4 regions of the Variimorphobacter sp. HTMS_6 genome follow, and region 1 is predicted to be linked to each of the others. Evidence: riboswitches for the same ligand, from Rfam matches in the RefSeq annotation. Region 1 holds a riboswitch; each other region holds the start of a gene.
What was found. Region 1 has a riboswitch for thiamine pyrophosphate ahead of cytX (putative hydroxymethylpyrimidine transporter CytX). Riboswitches for the same ligand answer to the same signal wherever they lie in the genome.

Region 1 (6,380 bases):
GGAGAGATCTGGTTTGAAGGAAATAATATCACAGACAAGAAAAACGATATCAATAAATTACGTCGTAAAATGGGTATGGTATTTCAACAGTTTAATTTGTTTCCACATTTATCTGTTCTTGAAAATATCACGCTTGCTCCGATTAAATTAGGTATTATGAGTAAGGAAGAAGCTGAGCAGAAAGCGATGGAACTATTGCTACGTATCGGATTAACTGAGAAGGCAACTTCTTATCCAAATCAGTTATCCGGTGGACAAAAGCAGCGTATTGCTATTATCCGTGCATTAGCGATGAACCCTGATGTGATGTTGTTCGATGAACCTACCTCTGCGCTAGATCCAGAGATGGTTGGTGAAGTTCTTGATTTAATGGAGCAGCTTGCGGATGAAGGAATGACGATGGTTGTGGTAACTCATGAGATGAGGTTTGCAAGAAAGGTTGCAACCAGAGTTCTGTTCATCGATGAAGGAAAGATCGTAGAACAGAATACACCGGATGAGTTTTTTGATAATCCAACTCACCCTAGATTGAAAGAATTCCTATCTAAAATTTTATAAATATACAAAAAAATGATATTTATCACAAGCCTTTAAAGCATAAGTGACAAATATTATTTTTTTGCCCTAAAGTTGGCAAATTGGTATTGCTATTTGAATAGATATATGTTAGTATATCTTTCTTAGAAAGACAATTGTATCTGTTGTACATACAAAGGTCGAAATAGAGTACATAAACTTGCCATAAAAATGCAGGAGGTGCTTAATAATGAGTAGTGATAAGTATTTTATTGTAAAGAAAAAGGCCGTTCCAGAGGTCTTATTGAAGGTTGTTGAGGCCAAAAGACTTTTGGATTCGGAGCGTGTAATGACAGTTCAGGAAGCCACGGACGCTGTAGATATCAGTAGAAGTTCATTTTATAAATATCGTGATGACATATTTCCGTTTTACGAAAACACCAGAGGAAAGACTATTACATTTATGCTTCAAATGGATGATAAACCGGGGTTATTATCAAAAGTACTAAACCAGGTTGCAAAATGTGAAGCCAACATTCTTACCATCCACCAAAGTATACCTGTTAACGGAATTGCTTTACTGACTTTAAGTATCGAGATATTGCCGCAAACCGATAGTACATCGGTATTTATTGAGACAATTGAATCAATGGACGGTATTCACTATGTTAAAATGGTTTCGAGAGAATAATCGATTAATTTTTATGTAAGTGATGACATATGATTTAAACGACATTAGATTTATGGTAAATGCAGGAATGGAGGATAAGTAATGATTAATATCGCAGTCTTAGGATACGGCACAATTGGTTCCGGTGTAGTTGAAGTACTAAATACCAATGGTGACAGCATTGCAAAAAGAGCCGGAGATCAAATCAATATCAAATATGTATTGGATCTAAGAGAATTCCCGGGGGATCCGATTATGGACAAATTAGTTCACGATGTAAATATCATCATGGATGACCCTGAGGTTAAGATAATATGTGAAGTGATGGGCGGCGTTGAGCCTGCTTATACGTTTGTTAAGACTGCGCTTTTAAGAGGAAAAAGTGTCATAAGTTCGAACAAGGAGTTAGTCGCTAAGCATGGCGCGGAGCTACTTGATATTGCTAAGGAGAATGATTTGAACTTCTTGTTTGAAGCAAGTGTTGGTGGCGGTATTCCGATCATCAGACCGTTAAATCAATCCTTGACAGCGGATGAGATTGTTGAAATCACAGGTATCCTTAATGGTACCACCAACTATATTTTATCAAAAATGAGTGATGAAGGCTCTACCTTTGAATCCGCTTTATCCACGGCTCAAGATTTGGGTTACGCAGAACGAAATCCTGCAGCGGACGTGGAAGGTCATGATGCTTGCAGAAAGATTGCGATACTTTCCTCACTTGCCTTTGGTATGCAGGTAGATTATGAGGATATACATACAGAGGGAATCGCTAAGATTACCGATGTTGATATTCGCTATGCAAAAACCTTATGCGCAAAAATTAAATTATTTGCTTCCAGTATTCGTGAGAATGATCATGTTTATGCGATGGTTGCACCGGTCATGATTAATTCAGGCCATCCGTTATATAGTGTGAATGATGTATTTAATGGAATCTATGTAAAAGGTAATGTTATAGGAGAAGTTATGTTCTATGGTAGCGGTGCGGGTAAACTTCCGACAGCAAGCGCTGTTGTTGCTGATATCGTAGATGCAGCAAAGCATCTTGGAACGAATATCTGGACTATTTGGAGCAGCAAGAAATTAGAGCTTACTGATGTAAATCAGGTTAAGAATCGCTTCTTTATTCGAGTTAGTGGAGAAGGGGAAGCGGTAAAAGAGAAAGTAAGAAAGCTATTCGGTGAGGTTGAAGTGGTAACAGCTGAAGGCGTAACAGGAGAATATGCATTCCTTACTTCAAGCTTAGAAGAACAAGAATTAAAGAACAAAATCGAAAGTTTAGATGGTGTTTTGAATAAAATAAGAGTAAGATTTTAAATGTTACAGGAGGGCTTATTTCGATAAGTCCTTGTGCTATATACTTAAAAGAGAAAGGACCTGATTACATGAAATACATCGTCGTTCTTGGTGACGGTATGGCTGACGAACCGTTGGCTGAACTTAGTAATAAGACACCTTTGATGGCAGCTGATACACCTCAGATGGACCTGCTGGCAAAGAAGTCCGAATTAGGACTTGCACATACAATTCCGGAGGGAATGAAGCCCGGTAGCGACACGGCTAATCTAGCTGTCCTCGGATATAATCCTAAAGTCTATTATTCTGGACGTTCTCCACTGGAAGCGTTAAGCATTGGAGTAGATATGAAGGCTACTGATATTGCACTTCGTTGTAATATCGTAACACTCACGGAAGAAGATAAACCGTATGAAGAATTAACAATCATCGATCACAGTTCCAGTGAAATCTCAACAGAGGATGCAGCGGTGCTGATTGAAGCAGTTCGCAAGGAATTGGAGACCGATATCTATAAATTCTATGTTGGCACTAGCTACCGACATCTAACTATCTGGGATAAGGGTGAAGTCGTAGATTTGGCACAGCCTCATGATATTCTAGAAAGAGTAATCGGTGAGTATTTACCAAAGGATGTTGTATTAAAAGAGATGATGAAAAAGAGCTATGATATCTTGAATCATCATCCGTTAAATGAAGAGAGAAAAGCAAAGGGTCTGAATAAAGCAAACTCTATCTGGTTCTGGGGAGCAGGTACAAGACCTGCTTTATCTTCCTTTGAAGAGAAGAATCATGTAAAAGGTGCTATGATTTCTGCTGTAGATTTGCTGAAGGGAATTGCAGTTGGCGCTAATATGAAGGTAATTGAGGTTCCCGGAGCGAATGGTACGCTTCATACGAATTATGAAGGGAAAGCAATGGCTGCTGTGGATGTGCTTACAAAGGAGAATTATGATTTTGTATACATTCATGTAGAGGCACCGGATGAGATGGGACATCAGGGTAGTATTAAGAATAAAATCCAGGCAATTGAATATCTGGATCAAAGAGTAATCAAAATTGTGATGGATGAGATGAAGAAAGCTGGAGCAGAATACAGAATGCTTGTTATGCCGGATCATCCGACACCAATCTGTTGCAGAACTCATACCAGTGATCCCGTTCCATACTTGCTTTATGACAGCACCTCTGAACAGAATAACGATTGGCATTATAATGAAGCAGAAGCGGCATTAACCGGCCATGTTGTTACAGAAGGATATAAGGTAATAGAGAGGTTGTTTGAGAAATCCCTTGCGGAAAGTATAAAATAATAAGTTGTTATTAATATAATAAAGACTGTTATCGAACGAATTATATAATGGATGTGACCCATTATTATACATGTCGATAACAGTCCTTTCTTGTTTCAGTTGACAAGTGATATGAAAGAATATATACTACAATCTGTAAATACGGGGGAGCTTGTGTGCGCAGGCTGAGAGGAATCAAAAGATTCGACCCTTAAACCTGATTTGGATAATGCCAACGTAGGGATGTACACTTTTGATTGTAAGTGGGATATGCTTTATGTAAGCATATCCCATTTTTGTAATGTTTTGAAAAGAGAACAATGGGAACTTACAATTGCATGAAGTACGATTAGCATAAACGGGCAGGTTGAGTAAAGAGAAACTCATAGATAATGAGTAGAATAAAACTTGGAGGATTGGCATGAAGGAAAATAAGTTATCATTTTTAAGCGGATCATTGTTGTGGTTCGGAGCGGCAATCTCGATTGCAGAGATTATCACGGGTACCTTTTTGGCGCCGCTTGGATTCGGCAAAGGTATGTTGGCAATTATATTGGGACATTTAATCGGATGTGTTCTATTTTATTTTGCTGGATTAATTGGTGCAAAGAGTAAAATGACTGCCATGGAAAGCGTGGGAATATCTTTTGGTAGACGCGGGTCAGTGTTTTTCTCGGTCATCAATGTGCTACAATTGGTTGGATGGACTGCCGTGATGATTATCAGCGGTGCCAATGCTTTTGGAACGGTAGTAAATGGACCGTTGAATATATCAAACAATCTTGTGTGGTGCTTGTTAATTGGAGCACTGAATGTGATTTGGATTATTGTTGATTTAAAAAACATCGGTAAAATCAATAATATAGCAGTTGCTGCTCTGTTAATTTTAACGGTGGTTCTTGGGTTTACCGTATTCCATGGTGGCGCACCTGTGAAGAGTAGTGAAATAATGAGTTTTGGTCTTGCACTGGAGTTATCGATTGCTATGCCAATCTCATGGCTTCCTTTGATATCAGACTATACGAAGAATACGGACAATCCGGTTCGATTTACGCTGATTAGTACGGTAAGTTATTTTATCGGAAGTTCATTTATGTATGCTATCGGTTTAGGAGCAGCATTCTATGCGGGAAATTCTGATGTGGTGCAGATACTTAAGAGTGCAGGACTCGGTGTTGCTGCGATGTTAATCATACTACTTTCTACCGTTACAACAAGTTATCTTGATGTGTATTCTGCAGCAGAGAGTGTTCACAATATATACTCAAAGTGGAATAAAAAGATGATAGGTATTGGAGTATGTCTATTAGGAACAGTGATTGCTATGTTTACGCCGATTGAACAGTATCAAAACTTTTTATATCTAATTGGATCCTTCTTTGTACCGATGGCGACAATATTAATTACGGATTATTTCATCTTACGCAGACGTACAAATACAAAGGCTCAAAGCATAATCAATGCTATTTTATGGGTGATTGGTTTTGTAGTTTACCGAGTGTTTATTGATAAGGAACTAGAGATCGGAAGTACGATACCGGTTATTGTAATTGTTTTTGTACTAAGTATGGTGATCAATTTAGTTATATTTATCTTAACAAAATTAAAAAAAGGCAGGTAAAACTATGTTTTCTTCAGTATTAGATAATGTATTTTCAAAAACTCCACTGGTGCATTCCATTACAAATTACGTAACGGTAAATGATTGTGCGAACATAATCTTAGCAAGCGGAGGTTCTCCAATCATGGCGGACGATATCGCAGAAGTAAGCGAAATCACTTCCATCTGCTCTTCGTTAGTAATTAATATTGGTACACTGAATGAGAGAACCATCGCTTCGATGATTGCAGCAGGTAAAAGAGCAAATGAACTGGGTCATCCGGTTGTGCTTGATCCGGTTGGAGCCGGTGCCTCCACTCTAAGAAATGAAACTGCGCTAACACTTTTGAAAGAAGTAAAATTCTCAGTGATTCGTGGTAATATTTCAGAAATAAAATTCCTTGCCACCGGAAGTGCTAATACTCAGGGCGTAGATGCAGCGGCAGCAGATGCTGTGACCACCGATAATCTAGACAGTGTAATCAACTTTGCAAAGGCACTTGCAGGATCAACCGGATCAGTGATAGCGATTACCGGTGTTACAGATATTGTGGCTGATAGTGAAAAAGCATATGTGGTTTACAACGGAAACCGTATGATGAGCCGTGTAACCGGTACCGGTTGTATGTTAACTGCTGTAATCGGAAGTTACATCGGAGCAAACTCGGATAATATCTTAGAGGCAACTGCAGCTGCCGTAACCGCAATGGGACTAAGCGGAGAACTTGCATACCAGAAGGTAACTGAGGTTGATGGCGGAACAAATTCCTATCGTATGTACATCATTGATATGATGAGTAAAATGAATGCAGAGATATTAAAGGATGGTGGAAAAGTTGAAATTAGATAAGAGTACAATGTTGCTTTATTTAGTTACTGATCGTACCTGGCTTGGAAATAATAAGTTGAAAGATCAGGTAGAACAAAGTGTAAAAGCTGGCGCTACTTTTGTACAATTAAGAGAAAAAGATCTAGACTTTGATCACTTTGTGAATGAGGGAAT
Region 2 (6,380 bases), 360 kb from region 1:
AAAGTTTGATGAAGCCGGCAGATGGATATCCAGAGTATTGATTTCCAAAGATGCCAATGAGCGCATCAAGCAAAAGGCAAGAGAAATTAAGGATTTGATAAAGGATCAAAAGAATTAATTGCTAAGATAAAGGCGGGTATCTACTTTGAAAGAAAAATTATATACTATCCCGGTGAATGAAGCTTTTGAATCGGAATGCGAATGTCCTCTGTGTGCAATGAAAAAAAAGTTGGAGACGGATGCGGTAGAATATACTATGGGTCCTAGTTATATGGAAGATGATATAAGGGGGGCGACTTCGCGTATGGGATTTTGTGAGAAGCACCTTAATCAGCTATATCAGAATCAAAATCGATTGGGATTGGCATTGATGTTAAAATCACACATGGATAATACGATCCAGATGGTTGAAAAACATTCAGGAACCAAGATTTCTGCCACCTCACTGTTTCGTAAGAAGGCAGAGGAATCTCCCGTAGTTGATTTTTTAGATACAATAGAACACAGTTGCTTTGTTTGTGATAAGATAGAAACAACATTTCAACGTTACCTTGCTACAATCTTTCATCTTTATCATACAGATCATGACTTTCGGGAAAAATTCAAGGGATCAAAGGGCTTTTGTTCTGAGCATTATAAAATGCTCTATAAAGAAGCTCCTACCAATCTAAAAGGTGACGAATTATCAAGTTTTATCACGGAGTTAAATACTCTTTACTTGGACAATATGAAAAGAGTAAGGGATGATTTAGAATGGTTCATCAATAAATTTGACTATCGTTATGCAGACGAACCCTGGAAGAATGCCAAGGATGCATTACCCAGATCCATGCAAAAGACAAATAGTATACTATAAACCCTTAACAATGAAGTTAAAAAGCTCACGTAATTGCTTAAATTTATTAAACTTTGTCAAACATGGTATATTATGACTGATAAAGAATATACTTAATTAGTATGTATGAAATTGAAAAAGTTATTGCCGTTAGGTGATAACTTTTTCTTGCGCCTTTTATATATGTGAAATTAATCTATTTTGACTTCGATGCAACATTACATTAAACGAATGGATCAGTCATATGGAATAACAGATTTCATGGGGTGTGAACAGAAGATAGCAGTGAAATCAACATAAAAATGAGAAAAAATGAGATATCGCGAGATATTAAGAGTATGAGAGAGAAATTACTAAATTTGCTATGATATTTTAATGGAAATGAAGTTGCATTATAAAAGCAAATTTACTAATATAATAATCAAAGTTAGCACTCGACCACATGGAGTGCTAATAATTCTTAAGCTAAGGGTAATGTGAGATTCACGATTAATGCACACCGTGGAATTCTATCACGTAACAAATACGGATTACTATCCGAGTTTGTGGTTCCCTTGAAAAATTTAGTAATAATTAATTAAGGAGGAATTTTAACATGAAACTTGTACCTTTAGGAGATAAGGTAGTATTGAAGCAATTAGTTGCTGAAGAGACAACAAAGTCAGGCATTGTGTTACCCGGCCAAGCAAAAGAAAAACCTCAGCAGGCAGAAGTTATCGCTGTTGGTCCTGGCGGAATCGTTGATGGAAAAGAAGTTGTGATGCAGGTTAAAGTTGGCGACAAGGTTATTTACTCCAAATATGCGGGAACTGAAGTGAAATTGGAGGATGAAGAGTTCATCGTCGTTAAGCAGAATGATATCGTTGCAGTTGTAGAAGAATAGAATGGAGGAAACACAACATGGCTAAAGAAATTAAATATGGCGCAGAAGCCAGAGCAGCGCTTGAAATCGGCGCGAATAAATTAGCAAATACCGTTAAAGTAACCCTTGGACCTAAGGGAAGAAATGTAGTTCTTGATAAATCTTTCGGTGCACCTTTGATTACGAATGATGGTGTTACAATTGCAAAGGAAATTGAGTTGGATGATCCTTTTGAGAATATGGGTGCTCAGTTAGTGAAAGAAGTTGCTACCAAGACAAATGATGTAGCAGGTGATGGTACAACTACAGCAACTGTTCTTGCACAGGCTATGATTACCGAGGGTATGAAGAACTTAGCAGCAGGCGCTAACCCTATTATCCTTAGAAAGGGTATGAAGAAAGCAACTGATGTTGCTGTAGAAGCAATTTTAACAATGAGCTCTTCCTTAAAGGGTAAGGAGCAGATTGCAAGAGTTGCAGCAATCTCTGCAGGTGATGATGAAGTTGGTCAGTTAGTTGCTGATGCGATGGAAAAAGTATCAAATGATGGTGTTATCACAATCGAAGAATCTAAAACCATGAAGACTGAGCTTGATCTTGTGGAAGGTATGCAGTTTGATCGTGGATATCTTTCCGCTTATATGTGTACCGATATGGATAAAATGGAAGCAACCCTTGAGAATCCATATATCTTAATCACGGATAAGAAGATCTCAAACATTCAGGAAATCCTTCCTGTACTAGAGCAGATTGTTCAGACTGGTTCAAGATTATTAATAATCGCTGAAGATGTCGAGGGTGAAGCTCTTACAACTTTAGTTCTTAATAAATTAAGAGGTACATTCGTTGCTGTTGCAGTAAAAGCTCCTGGCTATGGTGACAGAAGAAAAGCGATGCTTCAGGATATCGCTATCTTAACTGGCGGTACAGTTATTTCTGATGAATTAGGTCTTGACTTAAAAGAAGCTACTATAGAGCAGCTTGGTCGTGCAAAATCAGTTAAGGTTCAGAAGGAAAACACCATTATTGTTGATGGTGAAGGTGATAAAGCTGATATCACTACAAGAATTGGCCAGATCAAAGCTCAGATTGAAGAAACTACCTCTGAATTTGATAAAGAGAAATTACAGGAGAGACTTGCTAAGCTTGCTGGTGGTGTAGCAGTAATCAGAGTTGGTGCTGCAACAGAAACTGAAATGAAAGAAAACAAGCTTCGTATGGAAGATGCTCTTGCAGCTACCAGAGCGGCAGTGGAAGAAGGTATCGTTGCAGGCGGTGGTTCCGCATATATCCACGCATCTAAGGAAGTTTCTAAATTAGCTGCAAAATTAGACGGTGACGAGAAAACTGGTGCAAATATTATTCTTAAAGCACTTGATGCTCCTTTATACAGCATCGTATACAATGCAGGCTTAGAAGGTTCTGTAGTAATCAGTAAGGTAAAGGCTAGCAAACAGGGCGTTGGCTTCAATGCTTTAACTGAGAAATATGTTGATATGGTAGAAGCAGGTATTCTGGATCCTACTAAGGTTACAAGAAGCGCGCTTCAGAACGCAACTAGTGTTGCATCCACTTTATTAACAACAGAATCCGTTGTTGCAAATATCAAGAAGGATGAGCCGGCAATGCCTGCAGGCGCACCTGGAATGGGTATGATGTAATAAAATCATTATTTTAAATCAATTAATTAAGAGGGTAGGCAAATGATTTTTGTCTGCCCTCTCATTTTCTTCGGATACTCCTATTGACATCCTTTGGTTTATCCGTTATGATAGCTGAGACAAAATAAAATGATATATTTTGCTAGGGGAGCCCAGGCTGAGAGGTATGTTGTACTACATACTGACCCTTACTACTTGATCCGGATAATACCGGCGGAAGGAAGCATTTCAAGTGGCCCCCTCCGAAGCAATCATAAGGAGGTTTTTTTATGTTTCAAGATATTTTGAATTTTTTAACAACGAAAGAAGGTTCCGGCGCAGAAACCTATTACACACCTACACTAGCGGGTAATATAGCACTCTTTGTTGTTGTGGCTATCTTATTTATCGCGATGGCTGCGTTTTCAAACAGTAAGTCAAAAATTAGAGTTCAGCAGCTAGCATTTTCTGCAATGGCGGTAACATTAGCCGTGGTTACTTCGTTCATCACCTTTGCGAAACTGCCATTTGGTGGATCTATCACATTATTCAGTATGCTGTTTATTGCTTTGATTGGCTATCTATATGGTACCAAGGCCGGAGTACTTACCGGTATCGCTTATGGTTTTATTAATCTGATTTTAGGTCCTACCATTCTGCATCCGGTACAAATGTTATTAGACTACCCGATCGCATTCGGTTGCTTAGGTTTGAGTGGAGTATTTTCAAAATCAAAGAATGGATTAATTAAAGGATATGTACTAGGCGTATTCGGTAGATATATCAGCCATGTAATCTCCGGATTTGTGTTCTTTAGTATGTACACTCCAAAGGGTATGAATCCAATTATCTATTCCTTAGGATATAATGCAACTTATATCGTACCGGAAGCAATCGCAACGATAATAATATTATTGATTCCACCTGTTCGACAGGCATTTATTCAGGTAAAAGGAATGGCAACTCAGACACAAATTACATTATTTTAATAAAAGACCAACATTAAATCGCTTTCAAGGGATTTTGTGTTGGTCCTTTTTGAATGAAATATGTTATGGGTCATTATAGTTCTGTCACCGTAAGGGTTCTCCTTTCCGTACGGTATACATCATATACGGTATACATACATGAAAATCACAGTTCAGCCATTCGGGTAACTGCAACATAGATGCCGGATAATTTGTACCAGGTGGGGAAGTCTACGATTCCGTTGGCAGGCAAATCAAAGATTTGTTGAAAGGCTTTAACGGATTCAGCGGTTTGGTTATTGAATTGACCGTTTACTGCAACTGTAGGTATTGCAGGATACTTTTCTGAAATTTTATTAAGTTGTTCCTGGATGGTTCTCACATTAGCACCAGAGGAACCTATGGTTAGGTTTGAACCCGGCCAGGAGGAGGGAACCCCTGACACTTCGGTGGCCGTATTGATATAAATGGAGTTTCCATAAAAATGTCGCAGAATTTCAATTGCAGATTGCCCCTGATCGCCCAATTGCTTGGATCCCCACTGTGTCATCCAGTTCGGGCATTGCACTCTGTTTCCATCACAGTACTGTGTCAAAATGGGTTGCTTAACATTGGGTCTGGATAAATAATTATTAAATATACTGTCTACGATTAATCCTATGTTATCGTAGATGTTTCTACCGGGAATCCATTTATGATCAAATGCGGTGGAAGAGGTGATAGTAAAATTAAATCCCTGATTTCGGTACCATTCTGTAAATACACGATTGAGTGTAAAGGATAAGATAGCAAGGACATTGGCGGTTATGGTGGATTCCGGCCAGGTGGAATAGATTTCGCTGGAGGCTACATTTTTAATATAATCTCTAAAGCGAACATAATGATCTCTAGCGGATCGGTCGGTTGGAGGACCATCGTGTACAATAACGAATTCGGGGACTACTACTCTGTTAAGGACAATTTCACCTGATTCTCCGGTTGGTTTTATCTCAGCCTCCGCTATTTTGGGTGGGTAATCACCGAATAAGGTATGAGGTGGAACTACATAGAGATCGGGCTGTGCTTGCGGTTCTTCGGGTCGCAGAGTTGCATCCTGTAACGCGGTTACATTTGGCATTACCTCAGCATTTTGCACTACTACTGGTTCAAAACCGGATGCGGACATATTAATTCGGTAATTAGCGTATGGTTGTTGATCCGAGGGTTGTTGGCTAAATTCCAGGGGAGGTGCAGGAACCTCAATAATCTCGGTTAGGCCCGAGGAGTTGGTTCTAACCTCTGCGATTTGTTGCTCTGGTGTTCCTGTGGTTGATATTGTAACTGTAGCATTTTCAATCGGAACCATCCCGGCGCCCATAACACGTGCCCGTATCCTCCCGAGTGATTGGGTGCTCATTTGTGTCGGATATACCTTTATGGCTTTATACTTGTTCTTATTGTAGTAGTAAGGATTCATTTCGTCACCTCGTTTATCGCTTATTATAAAATATGATTTAAATAGGAAGGTGTGATTAGAGTTCTGCTATTCTTGTTATAGCAACAAAGATTTGTGAGATTTTGTACCAGGTGGCGCGATCAACCACGCCTGTTGCGGGTAAACTGAAAATGTTTTGGAATGCTCTAACAGCAGCAGTTGTTCTTGGACCGTATTGACCGTCAACAACTATAGTGGGGATAGCAGTGTAAACCTGTGCAATACGATTAAGCTGTTGTTGAATGATTCTTACATTTTCTCCATTTGACCCGGTTGATAAGTTGGCACCCGGCCAGGAACTAGGGACACCGGATACTTCAGCTGCGGTATTTATAAATACATCATTACCATAGAAGTTTCGTAGAATCTGTATCGCGGTATAGCCTTGATCACCTAAACTTTTAGAGCCCCATTGCGTCATCCATCTTGGGCACTGTACTCTTTGCCCGTCACAGTACTGCGTTAATAAAGGCTGCCTTACACCCGGCCTTGAGATATAATTGACAAATACTGAGTCTACAATAAAGCTTATGTTTGCAAATATGTTTCTTCCTCGTGTCCATTTGTGATCATATGCGGTTGAGGAAGTGATTGTATAGTT
Region 3 (6,380 bases), 1.2 Mb from region 1:
TAGTTCTGATTAATGAATTTGAGAGAAAGGAAGAGATTGAAAGATATGCGGTTGATATCATGGGAGTCTTTAATGACCAGTTTGAAATTATGGAGTGCTCCTTAATGATTACGGTAAGCATCGGAATTTCTCTATATCCGGAGCATGGTATGAATATTGACACCTTACTGAGAGATGCAAATATCGCGGTAGACAAAGCAAAAGAGAACGGAAAAAATAGAATCGTATTTTATAATGAACCATTGAATGAAATCATTGCTGAAAGATTATTGATCGAGAAAAATTTGAGGGCTGCTCTGTTGAATTGTGAATTTGAGTTATATTATCAGCCTCAATTTGATCTGGATAAGATTTCAATTACAGGTTTTGAGGCACTAATTCGCTGGGAAAATCAAGAATTAGGGAAAGTACCTCCTAATAAGTTTATTCCAATTGCTGAAGATACAAATCAGATTGTACCAATTGGAGATTGGGTTTTCCGCACTTCCTGCGAGTTTTTGAAGAAGTTACATCAACTAGGCTATGAAGATTTGAGCATATCGATCAATATATCGATGATTCAGATGCTGCAAGATAATTTCACAGAAATGATTTTAGATACGATAGAACAATTAGAAGTTAACCCGAGAAAGGTTGAATTAGAGATAACAGAATCAATACTCATGGAGAGCTATGATGCAATAGCAGATAAGTTGAAGCTTTTAAGAACGAAAGGAATAAAAATTGCACTTGACGATTTTGGCAAAGGTTATTCTTCATTAAACCACTTATTACAATTGCCCATTACAACACTTAAGATAGATAAAACCTTTATTGACAAAATTGCTAGTAATGGGAAAAAGAAATCTGTGACGGATTTAATTGTTAATTTAGGGAAGAGTCTGGATTTGAATGTGGTAGCGGAGGGAGTAGAGACAAAGGAGCAGATGAATTATCTAGAAATGCTGAAATGCCATAAAATCCAAGGATATTATTTTTGTAAACCACTTCCGGAGGGTAGCATTATGGAGAAGATGCTAGAGGAGTGGCAGATTCAAAAGCATATTAGAACAACTAAGGAGGAGTTATATGTCAATCAAAATTAAATTATCTTTATCTATGATTATAATGATAATCTGTACGACTGTTATTATTGGAGGCTTTTCGCTATTTAAGTCATCAGGGACTATGAACGATATCACTAATACTTCAATGATGGATACGAATAGTGACAGTTCCAACCAGATACAATCCCTGATAGCAGAGGAAACCAGTAAGTTGGGATTAGTTGCGATGCAGGCAGAAGTAGAAGATGTTTTAACTAAAACTGCTCAGGGGGAAGAGGTTGGCAGTGATGTCAGAGCAAAACTGAATCTAAAGCTACGGCAGGTGGTAGAGAAAGAAGGCAATCTGGAACACATTTTTGTAGTTGACGCCGATATAAATGACGTTGCAGATAGTGATGAAAAATTAGTTGGACAGAATTTTAAGGATCGTGCTTATGCAACGAAAACATTATCCACCGGTGAGCCTGTGATCAGTGAGACTTTAAAATCAAAATCCACCGGTGCTTATATTATCGCATTCACTTATCCAGTGAAAGTGGATGGCAAGCTTATTGGATTTGTGGCTTCAGCCGTACGTGCAGACAGTTTGACAAAATATTTAAAGGGTGTAAAATTATTAAATACAAAATCCAGCTATGCCTATCTTGTAGATGAAAAGGGTATTATGCTGTATCATCCGACAGTTGATAAAATTGGAAAGCCGGTTGAAAATGAACAGATTAAAAATGTAGTTGCTCAGGTGATGGCAGGCAAGACGGTCAAGGCAGAAGTTGTTGATTATATGTTTAATGGTGATCATAAAATAGCATCTTATTCGGTGATACCGGAAACTCATTGGACTTTAGTTGTATCAGGTGATATGGGTGAAATTATGAAACCGGTAAATGATGTAACAGTAAGTATTATTTTTATTGGAGTATTTATTGCAATTTTAGCTTTATTATACGGTATTTTTATTTCATTTAGAATTGCAAACCCAATCATTAAACTAACAGAATTAATTAATAGAACAGCAAATCTGAATCTGGTAAGAGACGAATCGTTCCGATATCTTGAAAAAAATAAAGATGAAACAGGAACGATTGCGAAAGCATTATTTCAAACCAGAGCAGTTTTACGAGAGATGGTGGAAAAGCTTAAAAGCGTTTCCGGTGCCGTTTTGACCAATGCGGAAGAAATTGAAAAACTCTCGATATTAATTCAAGAGAACGCACATGATAATTCCGCAACTACAGAAGAATTATCCGCAGGAATGGAAGAAACAGCCGCATCAACAGAAGAGATTACCGCTACTACAGTTGAGATTAGTAGTCACGTAAGTGATATTGCTAGTAAAGCAAAGGACGGATCAAAGGTATCTTACCAGATTTCAGATAGGGCATCCTCCATTAAAAAAGACGCACTGGAATCAACCGAGAATGCGAAAAACCTCTATGAAGAAGTAAAGGATAAGATGGAGGAAGCAATTAAGGAATCTGACAAAATCGCTCAAATTGGTGTATTAGCGGATACCATTCTCGCAATTACCAATCAGACCAACCTTCTTGCGTTAAATGCAGCAATTGAGGCAGCGAGAGCAGGTGAAGCAGGAAAAGGCTTTAATGTAGTTGCAAGTGAAATTCGTAAACTAGCGGATCAATCTTCAAGTACCGCTACCGGTATCCAAGAGATTGTGAAAAATGTTTATAGTTCTGTAGAAATGATGAGAAAGAATTCTGAAGCATTATTAGAGTTCATAGATCAAAGCGTATTAAAGGATTATGAAAAATTGTCTAAGATCGGTGAACAATATAATGATGATGCAGTTTATGTAAAACAACTTATGGTTGAATTCGAGGAAGCGGCAGATATACTGGATACCTCAGTATCGAATATATCAAAAGCGATGAATGAGGTAGCAATCACTGTTTCTGAAGGTTCAAAGGGCGTACAGGATATTGCTGAAAAGACTTCTGACGTGGTTGAAAAGACGATTACAGAGACAGAATTATCTAACGAAAATGCAATCGGAGCAAGAGAGCTGCAGGAATTAGTTGACAGATTTGTAGTATAAAGCGGAGGTTTTGAAGGAGAATATAAATCAAGATACGAAGAATTCCTGAAAATTGAAAGTGAAATGTCAGACAAAACAGAATATAACACAATACATAACAAACTATAATCTTAAAATAATCACAAAGACATAAACATAAAATATAAAGTTATTAATAAAAATTAATTAAACTCTTGAATTAATAAAAATATCAGTTATAATTAACACATATTGAATAAGAACGAAAAAGGGGAGCTCTTTTTAGAGGGCTGAGAGTAGACTGTAGCGTCTAGACCCGTAACCTGATTTGGATAATGCCAACGTAGGGATATATTGAATTCTAGCTTGAATCATACTAGACGAATATACCATCACCTTGGTATATTCGTCTTTTTTTATCGTAAATAATTGTACAGCGGCAAACTGGGGGCACCACTTCTGTCGCTATATAAAATTGATGCAGCAAAATTCATGAGCATTGCATTAAAAGCGTCGGGTATCCGGCGTAGGCGCCGGTAGAATGTAGCAAAGGAAACTGGTATAGATTAATAATTTTATTAAGGAATAATGTTATTTACACCACACAAAGGTAGGAAGACAGCGTGTTAAGGCAATATAACATTATTCCTTCAAATTATTAATTTGCAATAGCTTAATTTGGGTACTTAAATACAACCGGCGCAGTTAATAATGGAGGTGAATTTGTAGAACGAAGGGTTGTATTTGCAAATTCGTAATAATATATGGGCGGATAAACGCTCATTTATTCGTTAGTCATTATGAAAGGAGCATATGCAAATGTTAGTGAATGGAGCGAAGGAAACGCTTGAGAAAAGTATGTCACTATATCAGTACTTGGAGAGTAAGGGATATGTGATATCAAGAATTGCAGTAGAACGGAATGGAGAAATCATACCAAAAGCCACCTATAACGAATGTATTCTGACCGAGGCAGATACCTTGGAGGTCGTTAATTTTGTGGGTGGAGGTTGATTAGACGTGACAAAAGAAGAGTACAGAAAGATATGTGACTTACGGTTTGGCAAAGAGGTCTATGAAAAATTAGAGGATGCCAGAGTAGCGGTAGCAGGCCTAGGTGGATTGGGATCACATATCGCGGTTATGCTTGCCAGAACCTGTGTCGGATCCCTGCACTTAATTGATTTTGATTATGTGGACATCAGTAATTTGAATCGACAGGAATACTATATCTCACATATTGGAAGACCAAAAACAGAGTGTCTGGCAGAAAAACTGAAGGAAATTAATCCGTTTATGAAGATTATAACAGATAATATAAAAGTAACGAATGAGAATATAGATGAGCTGTTTGTGGAGGATCCTATCATATGTGAGGCATTTGATAAGTCAGATCAGAAGGCGATGCTGGTGAACGGATTACTGGAAAACTTCTCTGATAAAAAAATCGTATCCGGCTCCGGAATGGCTGGCTATGGGGATTCCAATGCCATCATTACCAGAAGAGTTTTTCAAAACCTATATCTATGCGGAGATCAGATCTCAGATTCAGAGTCCGGAATGGGGCTAATGGCGCCCAGGGTAAGTATCTGCGCAGGACATGAAGCCAATAAAGTGATTCAGTTGATACTGGGTGAAGAAGAGTAGGATTTCCTTGTGCATTCCTTATGGATAGGTAGTTATAACGAATGTTAATAATGCGGGATTTGCAAGAGGGAAGGAATTGCAAGAAGCTTAGTATTGCATAGATTCATAAGAAAACCTAGGGTAACAGAAAAATTTAATTAAGAGTCTATAGGGAAATTCTTCGAAGAAAATTTGTAAGAAAAATATTGATTAGAAAAATTCGAGTCGTGAGAACAATGATTTGAAAATCATATAGAAAAGATAGAAAAGATAGAAATGATAGAAATGATAGAAAAGAGGTAGTTTTAATGAACGATGACAAATTAGTGATCGGAGGGCATGAATTTACATCAAGATTCATACTCGGATCAGGAAAATACAATTTAGATCTGATCGAGGCCTGTGTAAAATATGCAGGAGCGCAGATTATCACGCTTGCACTTAGAAGAGCAAATACAGAAGCAGGAGAGAATATACTTGATTACATACCAAAGGAAGTAACCTTACTTCCCAATACCTCCGGAGCGAGAAATGCCGAAGAAGCCGTTCGTATTGCGCGGCTTGCAAGAGCGGTTGGTTGTGGGGATTTTGTTAAAATTGAAGTGATTAAGGATTCCAGATACTTGCTACCGGATAATTATGAAACGATAAAGGCAACGGAAATTCTTGCAAAGGAAGGCTTTATCGTTATGCCTTATATGTATCCAGATCTTACGGTAGCACGTGATCTGGTCAATGCAGGAGCAGCAGCTGTTATGCCTCTAGCGGCTCCAATCGGCTCCAACAAAGGACTGGCAACCAAGGAATTTATTCGAATACTGATTGAAGAAATTGACCTGCCAATTATTGTGGATGCAGGAATCGGTAGACCATCTCAGGCATGTGAGGTGATGGAGATGGGTGCGGCAGCAGTCATGGCGAATACCGCAATCGCGTCCGCCGGTAATATTCCTCTTATGGCAGAAGCCTTTGGTAAAGCAATCGAAGCGGGCAGAGGTGCTTATTTGTCCGGACTTGGGCGCGTAATTGACAAGGCGAGTGCATCCTCGCCCTTAACCGGATTTTTGCAATAACGCGGAAAGCAGAAAAGAGGTAAAACTATGCCCAAGGAAATGAATGAAAGTATATTAAGTGAAACAGTTATCAAGGATTTAAAAAAAGAACGCATCAATCATATGGAGTATCTACCGGGTATGGAAGTGTTAGAGGATTCCAATGTGATGGATAAAGTACTACATGATATGGATCAGTACAACGAACAAAAATTTACGGAGGACGATGTCAAAAGAGCGTTAAACGCCACGGATATTACACCGGAAGATTTTGCAGCCCTACTATCCCCGGCTGCAGAACCGTATCTGGAGGAGATGGCGCAGAAGGCTTTGGTGGAAACCAGAAAACACTTTGGTAACAGTGTATATCTGTTTACTCCGATCTATATCTCGAATTATTGTGACAATTACTGCATCTATTGTGGCTTTAACTGCCATAACAAGATCCATCGTGCGAAGCTTGACTTCGAAGGGATGGAGAAGGAGATGGAGGCAATTGCAAAAAGCGGTTTGGAAGAAATTCTAATTCTGACCGGTGAAAGCAGAAAAATGTCGGACGTGAAATACATCGGAGAAGCCTGTAAGATTGCCAAGAAGTATTTTAAAATGATTGGACTTGAGGTGTATCCAATGAATACTGAAGAG
Region 4 (6,380 bases), 1.2 Mb from region 1:
ATTACCGATGAGACTACAGGCGTTAAATATCCGTTAGCAGATTACGAATTACTACCTCACATGGCAATTATTGATACAGATAATATGATGAGTCAGCCTAAAGGCTTAACCAGTGCTTCCGGTATCGATGCTATGACACATGCACTTGAAGCATATGCATCTATGTTAGCAACAGACTACACTGATGGTTTAGCATTAAAAGCGTTAAAGAACATCTTCAAGTTTTTACCGATTGCTTACAACAATGGATCTGACGTAAAAGCAAGAGAAAAGATGGCAAACGCTTCTACTATCGCTGGTATGGCTTTTGCAAATGCTTTCCTTGGTATCTGCCACTCCATGGCTCATAAATTAGGTGCTTTCCACCACTTGCCACACGGTGTTGCTAATGCATTATTAATCGAAGAGGTTATGAAATTCAACATCAGCGAAGCTCCTACAAAGATGGGTGCATTCTCCCAGTATGAATACCCTAATGTTCTTGAGAGATATGTTGAAGTCGCTAACTTCATCGGAATCTCCGGTAAGGATGACATGGATACTTTCAATAAATTAATCGTTGCAATCGGCGACTTAAAAGAAAGTGTTGGTATTAAGAAGACAATTAAGGAATACGGAGTTGACGAAAAAGCATTCTTAGAGTCTCTTGATGAGATGGTTGAGCAGGCATTCGATGATCAGTGTACCGGTGCTAACCCAAGATATCCGTTAATGAGCGAATTAAAAGAGATGTACTTAAAAGTTTACTACGGTAAATAATTAATTATATAAACGCTTTGTACCTAAGCAAATGAAATACCCAATCACATAGAGAGGATACCCTCAAGGATTTGATTTAATGTTCAATCCTACAGAGGGTATCCTTTCTTTTTCTGCATTTATAATATATTATTATCTATTCTCTAGAACAATAGAGCCTAAATAATAATGTCCATTTCTTTCATATAACATTGTGTATTTTGCACAATTCATCATGCAAATTTCGTCATATTTATTCGAAAATGCATATACTTTTCTTTTAATATGTAGTAAAATAAAGGTAACACCAAACAATGGCAAAATTTGAAAGGGGAAATAACAATGAAGCTTGAACAAGTCTTAGCAACAAGAAACAAAAAAGCAATCTACAAGGAAGATGATTTAGCAATAAAGGTTTTTGATCAGGATTATCCGAAATCTTCAGTCTTGAACGAAGCATTGAATCATACCCGTGTAGAAGAAACTAATTTAAAAATTCCGCAGATTCGCTCCGTAAGTAATATCGATGGTCGCTGGAGCATCAGTATGGATTATATACAGGGGCAAACCCTAGAACAAAAGCTAAAGGATAATCCGGAGAAGACCTCTGAGTTATTGGAACTGTTCGTTGATCTCCAGATTAAGATGCATTCTAAATCAGCTCCTCTACTCAACAAACTAAAGGATAAATTAGTACGTGTTATTCAAAATACGGATGAATTGAATTCAACTACAAAATATGAATTATTATCCGTGCTTGATAGCATGCCAAAACATACAAAATTATGCCATGGGGATTTTCTACCTTCCAATATTATAATCAACGAATCCGGTGCTTATATCTTGGATTGGTCCCATGCTACTCAAGGAAATGCAAGTGCCGATGTGGCAACTACTTATCTCAAAATGATGCTCTATTACCCAGAGCTTGCAGATTCATATTTAAAACTTTTCTGTTTTAAGAGCAATACTGCATTACCATATGTTCAAAAATGGATTCCGATTGTGGCAGCACAGCACTTAACTAAGGCAAAAGAACCGGAGAAAGAAATTCTTCGTCAATGGCTGGATGTTCTTGATTATCAGGGTTAATCTAGCATAGTGAAAACGAAATCGTATCAAATAAAACCGGTATATCGTATAGCCATCGATTTGGCATTCGATATACCGGTTATTTTTAAGAGATTAATTATATCTATTTATTCAGTGAATACATCAAGTAGACAATAACACGGTTAAACAGCTTCCGTCCCACTGTGTATGAACAAGCACCCAACAACCCTTCCAAAATCTTGACTGAGATCTTAGATGCTAGCTGTTATGTTATAATCTCTTATATTAACACTACTTATAAAATATCAATATGTTCTCCCGCAAGTGCCTTATTCATACTTCTAATTGCACAAAACTTACCACACATAGAACAGGTATCCTCATGCTCCGGTTTTCTTTCCTCACGAATTCTTTTTGCTGTATCTGGATCAATTGCACATTCCCACTGTGTCTCCCAGTCAAACTCTCTTCTTGCATCCGCCATACGATCATCGATATCTCTGGCGCCTTTTACACCCTTTGCGATATCAGCCGCATGTGCTGCTATTTTGGAGGCAATAATACCCTGCTTCACATCCTCAAGATTTGGTAATGCCAGATGTTCAGCCGGTGTGACATAACATAAGAATGCTGCTCCGGCAGAGGCTGCAATTGCACCTCCAATCGCTGATGTAATATGATCATATCCTGGTGCAATATCTGTTACCAATGGTCCTAATACATAAAAGGGAGCACCGTTGCATATGGTTTGCTGGATCTTCATATTTGCTTCAATCTGGTCCAGAGGCATATGTCCGGGTCCCTCAACCATAACCTGTACATCCTTTTCCCAGGCTCTTTTTGTTAATTCTCCGAGTCTAACGAGCTCTTCAATCTGACATACATCTGAAGCATCTGCAAGACATCCGGGTCTGCATGCATCTCCCAGTGATATTGTGACATCGTATTCGCGACAAATATCCAGTATCTCATCATAATATTCATAAAACGGATTCTCTTCTCCTGTCATGCTCATCCAGGCAAATACCAGAGAACCTCCACGAGATACTATGTTCATTTTTCTCTTATGGTTCTTAATCTGATCAATCGTTTTACGTGTGATACCGCAGTGCAGGGTTACAAAATCCACACCATCTTCTGCGTGAAGGCGAACCACATCAATAAAATCCTTTGCTGTTAATGTAGATAGATCTCTTTGGTAATGAATTACGGAGTCATAGACCGGTACCGTTCCAATCATTGCCGGACATTCAGAGGTAAGCTTTCTTCTAAATGGAATTGTATTCCCATGTGAGGATAAATCCATTATGGCATGCGCCCCCATATTAACCGCTTCCATTACTTTCTTCATCTCCAGATCGTAATCCTTACAGTCCTTTGACACACCCAGATTAACATTTATCTTTGTTTTCAGCATGGAGCCTACCCCTTCCGGCTCAATGCATTTGTGGTTTTTATTCGCACAGATTGCTACTTTACCTGCTCCAACCAGGGGAAGCAGCTCTTCTGTCGTCATCTGCTCCTTTTGCGCCACCTTTTTCAATTCCTCCGTTACAATCCCTTTTCTTGCAGCTTCCATCTGTGTTGCATAGTTTTTCATGATCTAATATCCTCCAATTTTTTATTTTCATGATTTGGTGAAAGTCAATGAATAAAACAATATTTCAGATACATTTCTTTGCCCGCATAGATAGAAAATTGATTAACACTTTGAATAAGAATGTATGTAATGATGACATGTAAGCATAAAAAAATACACGTACACCAAGGAAAGTATACATGCATAGTCAGCTAAATATATCTCTACGTTGGCATTATCCAAATCAGATTATGGGTCTAAGCGATACAGCTTACTCTCAGCCTGCTTAATGCAAGCTCCCCTTTTTATATTCTATATCATACCAGTATTACCTAAATGAGTCAACAAGTAAAAACAAACCTGACCCTATGTTGTCAGGTTATGGATGATATACTATTATAAGATATAATAACTCGCTATGAAACACAAAACGGAGGGAAAAATGATAACAAACACATTACTCATCAAATTAAATGAAAATGAAGAGATAGAAAAAACAAAATCGGCCCTATTAAGCATGAAAGGAAAAATCACAGTCCTGAAGTACCTACAAGTAGAGACAGATATTCGGAGAGGAACATCCTCTTATGATATTCTATTAATCACTAAATTCAATACAATGAAGGACATGGAATCTTATTTGTCTAATCCCGTTCATCTAGAAGTTTCAAAATATATTGCAACAGTAATGGTATCCGGTGCCTCTGTATGCTATGAAGATTAATTTTTTCACTAATTAGCCATATTACAAATATCGTCATGTACTAATTGCATTATCTGATTTATAATTATATTCAGATTCATTTTTGATAAAATTTAGGGGAATAATAACTCTATTATCATTAATGCAAATCTTAATAGTGTATAATGATTTTATATTTAATATGGAGGTACCACTATGTCCTATGTTGTTGATTTTAAAAATGTATCCACTGTTGGCCTTGAATCTTCTCCCGTAGTTGATGCTCTGGCTGGTTTGCGTGCGAATGAGGCACGTTATTATATGAATAAATACAAGCATGAATTTACAGTAGTACCGGCTAGTGAGAGCCAGGATACTATCGATTATGTAAACCACATTCTAAAAACGGAACGTAATATTGAATTTGCTGCAAAGCCACTCGAAACATCAAGTTTTCAAGTAGAAAATCTTAAAATGGCGTATGTCTTTTATGAAGATGGTCTGGCCGTAAATGTAATGTATACAATTGATGATTCAAAGAAAAGAGCGGTTGGTTTTAAGCTTTCGGAAGGAATGGAAATACCGAAGGAATTAGAGGAAAAGTTTAAATTTGCAAGACAAAAATCTAAACTTGCCGGAACCATCCGCGGGTCTTTCTTTGTAATTAAAGGGGAGTATTAATACTCCTCTTAGGTAATATATTTATTAATGCCTCATCAGACTATAACAGATATCTGCCATCTTTTCATCACTTTCTTTAAGTCCGTCCTTTACCCACTCGATCAGAACTTTATATAGCCCACCGGCAGCAAACTCGATTAGGTACCGCCCTCTATCTTGGTATTCTCCGGTGTCACATACAATATTTCTTGATAGGGAATGGAAAAACTCAATGCATCTCTCTAAGATCAGATGACTTAAGTTTGATCTTATTAAGTTTGTGACCAATCTTTCCTGCTTTCTAAAATATGCAAAAAACATACGTATACTATCCTTATCATAATCATGTATATTTTTTATTACCGCATTGGAATAATCCTCAAACAGCTCATCCAGATAATTATTGATGACATCTTCTAATATAGCATAATGCCTATAAAACGACATGCGGGATACTCCTGCCTTTTTAGTAACCTCAGTAATTGTAATCTCCTTGAAATCCTTCTTTTCCATAAGTATCATCAGTGCTATAAAGATACTTTCCTTTACTATCGTACTTTGCACATTTTTTTTCTTAATCATATACATTTTCTCCGTTTTTGTAACACTTGATTATTGTTCTATTGATAAATCTATTTAGATACATTATACTGTGCTCTATTCCATGTTACAAGTGTAACAATTAAATTAAAAATAACTTTTTGGAGGAATGTATGAAAGTATTATATTATACTGCAACCGGTAACTGCTTATATGTGGCAAAACGTTTTGGTGGAGAGACTTACTCTATTCCGGCACTGTTAAAAAATGAGGATTTTACTATTGAAGACGATATCATTGGGATCGTATTTCCGGTGTACAATATCAGTGTACCGAAGCTTGTGGAAGAATTTTTAGATAAAGTGAAACTGAAAGGCAAATATATATTTGCTATAGCAACCTACGGAATGGTTGCCGGAGGCGTAACAAGACATCTCCTAGAAATCGGGAAAAGGAATAATATTCATTTCTCCTATATTAATGAGCTCATAATGGTTGATAACTTTCTACCTGGCTTTGAGATGAAAAATCAGGTCGATGGGCTCGGGAAGAAAAATGTTGAGGGGAATATTGATCAAATTATTCAGGATGTAAGAAAGAAGCGCTTATACCTGAAAAAACACTCAATCCTTGTGGTTCCCCTCAGACATATGTTTTCTAAATTGAATCATGATAATTTTGAGAAGGATTTTTACACGGAGGACAGCTGTAATGGCTGCAAGACCTGTGAAAAAGTCTGCCCTGTGAACAACATTAAAGTCGATAGTAAGCCAGTATTCAATCAAAATTGTCAACATTGTCTGGCATGTATTCAGAATTGCCCTACGAAAGCAATACATCATAAAAAAGAAAAGAGCAGTGAACGATTTCGTAATGAACATATTAGCTTAAAGGAAATCATCAATGCGAATGAATAAGCTCCCCATTCCGATCAAAGATATATCATAAATATTATTCAGAGGTAATACTGATATTATTTCCTTTTCCACTTAAGAAAAGCTGTCTGGGAGGCTCTTGGGAAGAGAATTGCATAGGTGACAGAACGGCTGCATAACTTCCTGCGTTGGTGATAACAATTACATCACCACATTGTAGCTTCGGTAATACGATATCTTTTGCGACAACATC

Region 2: another riboswitch for thiamine pyrophosphate. It lies ahead of thiT (energy-coupled thiamine transporter ThiT); the one in region 1 lies ahead of cytX (putative hydroxymethylpyrimidine transporter CytX).
Region 3: another riboswitch for thiamine pyrophosphate. It lies ahead of thiS (sulfur carrier protein ThiS); the one in region 1 lies ahead of cytX (putative hydroxymethylpyrimidine transporter CytX).
Region 4: another riboswitch for thiamine pyrophosphate. It lies ahead of thiC (phosphomethylpyrimidine synthase ThiC); the one in region 1 lies ahead of cytX (putative hydroxymethylpyrimidine transporter CytX).

Annotation. Positions count from the first base shown of each region.
Region 1 covers NZ_AP046094.1:3,341,341-3,347,720, reverse strand. Annotated here, with positions in the region: gene AC6IWN_RS15180 (amino acid ABC transporter ATP-binding protein) at 1-558, shown strand, start outside; gene AC6IWN_RS15175 (ACT domain-containing protein) at 767-1,207, shown strand; gene AC6IWN_RS15170 (homoserine dehydrogenase) at 1,289-2,506, shown strand; gene AC6IWN_RS15165 (cofactor-independent phosphoglycerate mutase) at 2,575-3,798, shown strand; TPP riboswitch at 3,932-4,039, shown strand; gene cytX (putative hydroxymethylpyrimidine transporter CytX) at 4,199-5,398, shown strand; gene thiM (hydroxyethylthiazole kinase) at 5,403-6,227, shown strand; gene thiE (thiamine phosphate synthase) at 6,214-6,380, shown strand, end outside.
Region 2 covers NZ_AP046094.1:2,982,410-2,988,789, reverse strand. Annotated here, with positions in the region: gene AC6IWN_RS13475 (DUF2225 domain-containing protein) at 1-118, shown strand, start outside; gene AC6IWN_RS13470 (DUF6062 family protein) at 146-856, shown strand; gene AC6IWN_RS13465 (co-chaperone GroES) at 1,431-1,718, shown strand; gene groL (chaperonin GroEL) at 1,736-3,358, shown strand; TPP riboswitch at 3,493-3,597, shown strand; gene thiT (energy-coupled thiamine transporter ThiT) at 3,628-4,326, shown strand; gene AC6IWN_RS13450 (peptidoglycan-binding protein) at 4,472-5,701, opposite strand; gene AC6IWN_RS13445 (peptidoglycan-binding domain-containing protein) at 5,817-6,380, opposite strand, start outside.
Region 3 covers NZ_AP046094.1:284,062-290,441, forward strand. Annotated here, with positions in the region: gene AC6IWN_RS01280 (putative bifunctional diguanylate cyclase/phosphodiesterase) at 1-1,085, shown strand, start outside; gene AC6IWN_RS01285 (methyl-accepting chemotaxis protein) at 1,069-3,099, shown strand; TPP riboswitch at 3,317-3,424, shown strand; gene thiS (sulfur carrier protein ThiS) at 3,877-4,071, shown strand; gene thiF (sulfur carrier protein ThiS adenylyltransferase ThiF) at 4,078-4,704, shown strand; gene AC6IWN_RS01300 (thiazole synthase) at 4,992-5,756, shown strand; gene thiH (2-iminoacetate synthase ThiH) at 5,784-6,380, shown strand, end outside.
Region 4 covers NZ_AP046094.1:2,189,742-2,196,121, forward strand. Annotated here, with positions in the region: gene adhE (bifunctional acetaldehyde-CoA/alcohol dehydrogenase) at 1-759, shown strand, start outside; gene AC6IWN_RS09845 (phosphotransferase family protein) at 1,081-1,830, shown strand; gene thiC (phosphomethylpyrimidine synthase ThiC) at 2,087-3,391, opposite strand; TPP riboswitch at 3,575-3,683, opposite strand; gene AC6IWN_RS09855 (Dabb family protein) at 3,813-4,094, shown strand; gene AC6IWN_RS09860 (DUF8821 family protein) at 4,269-4,733, shown strand; gene AC6IWN_RS09865 (TetR/AcrR family transcriptional regulator) at 4,758-5,294, opposite strand; gene AC6IWN_RS09870 (EFR1 family ferrodoxin) at 5,426-6,169, shown strand; gene AC6IWN_RS09875 (diaminopimelate decarboxylase family protein) at 6,204-6,380, opposite strand, start outside.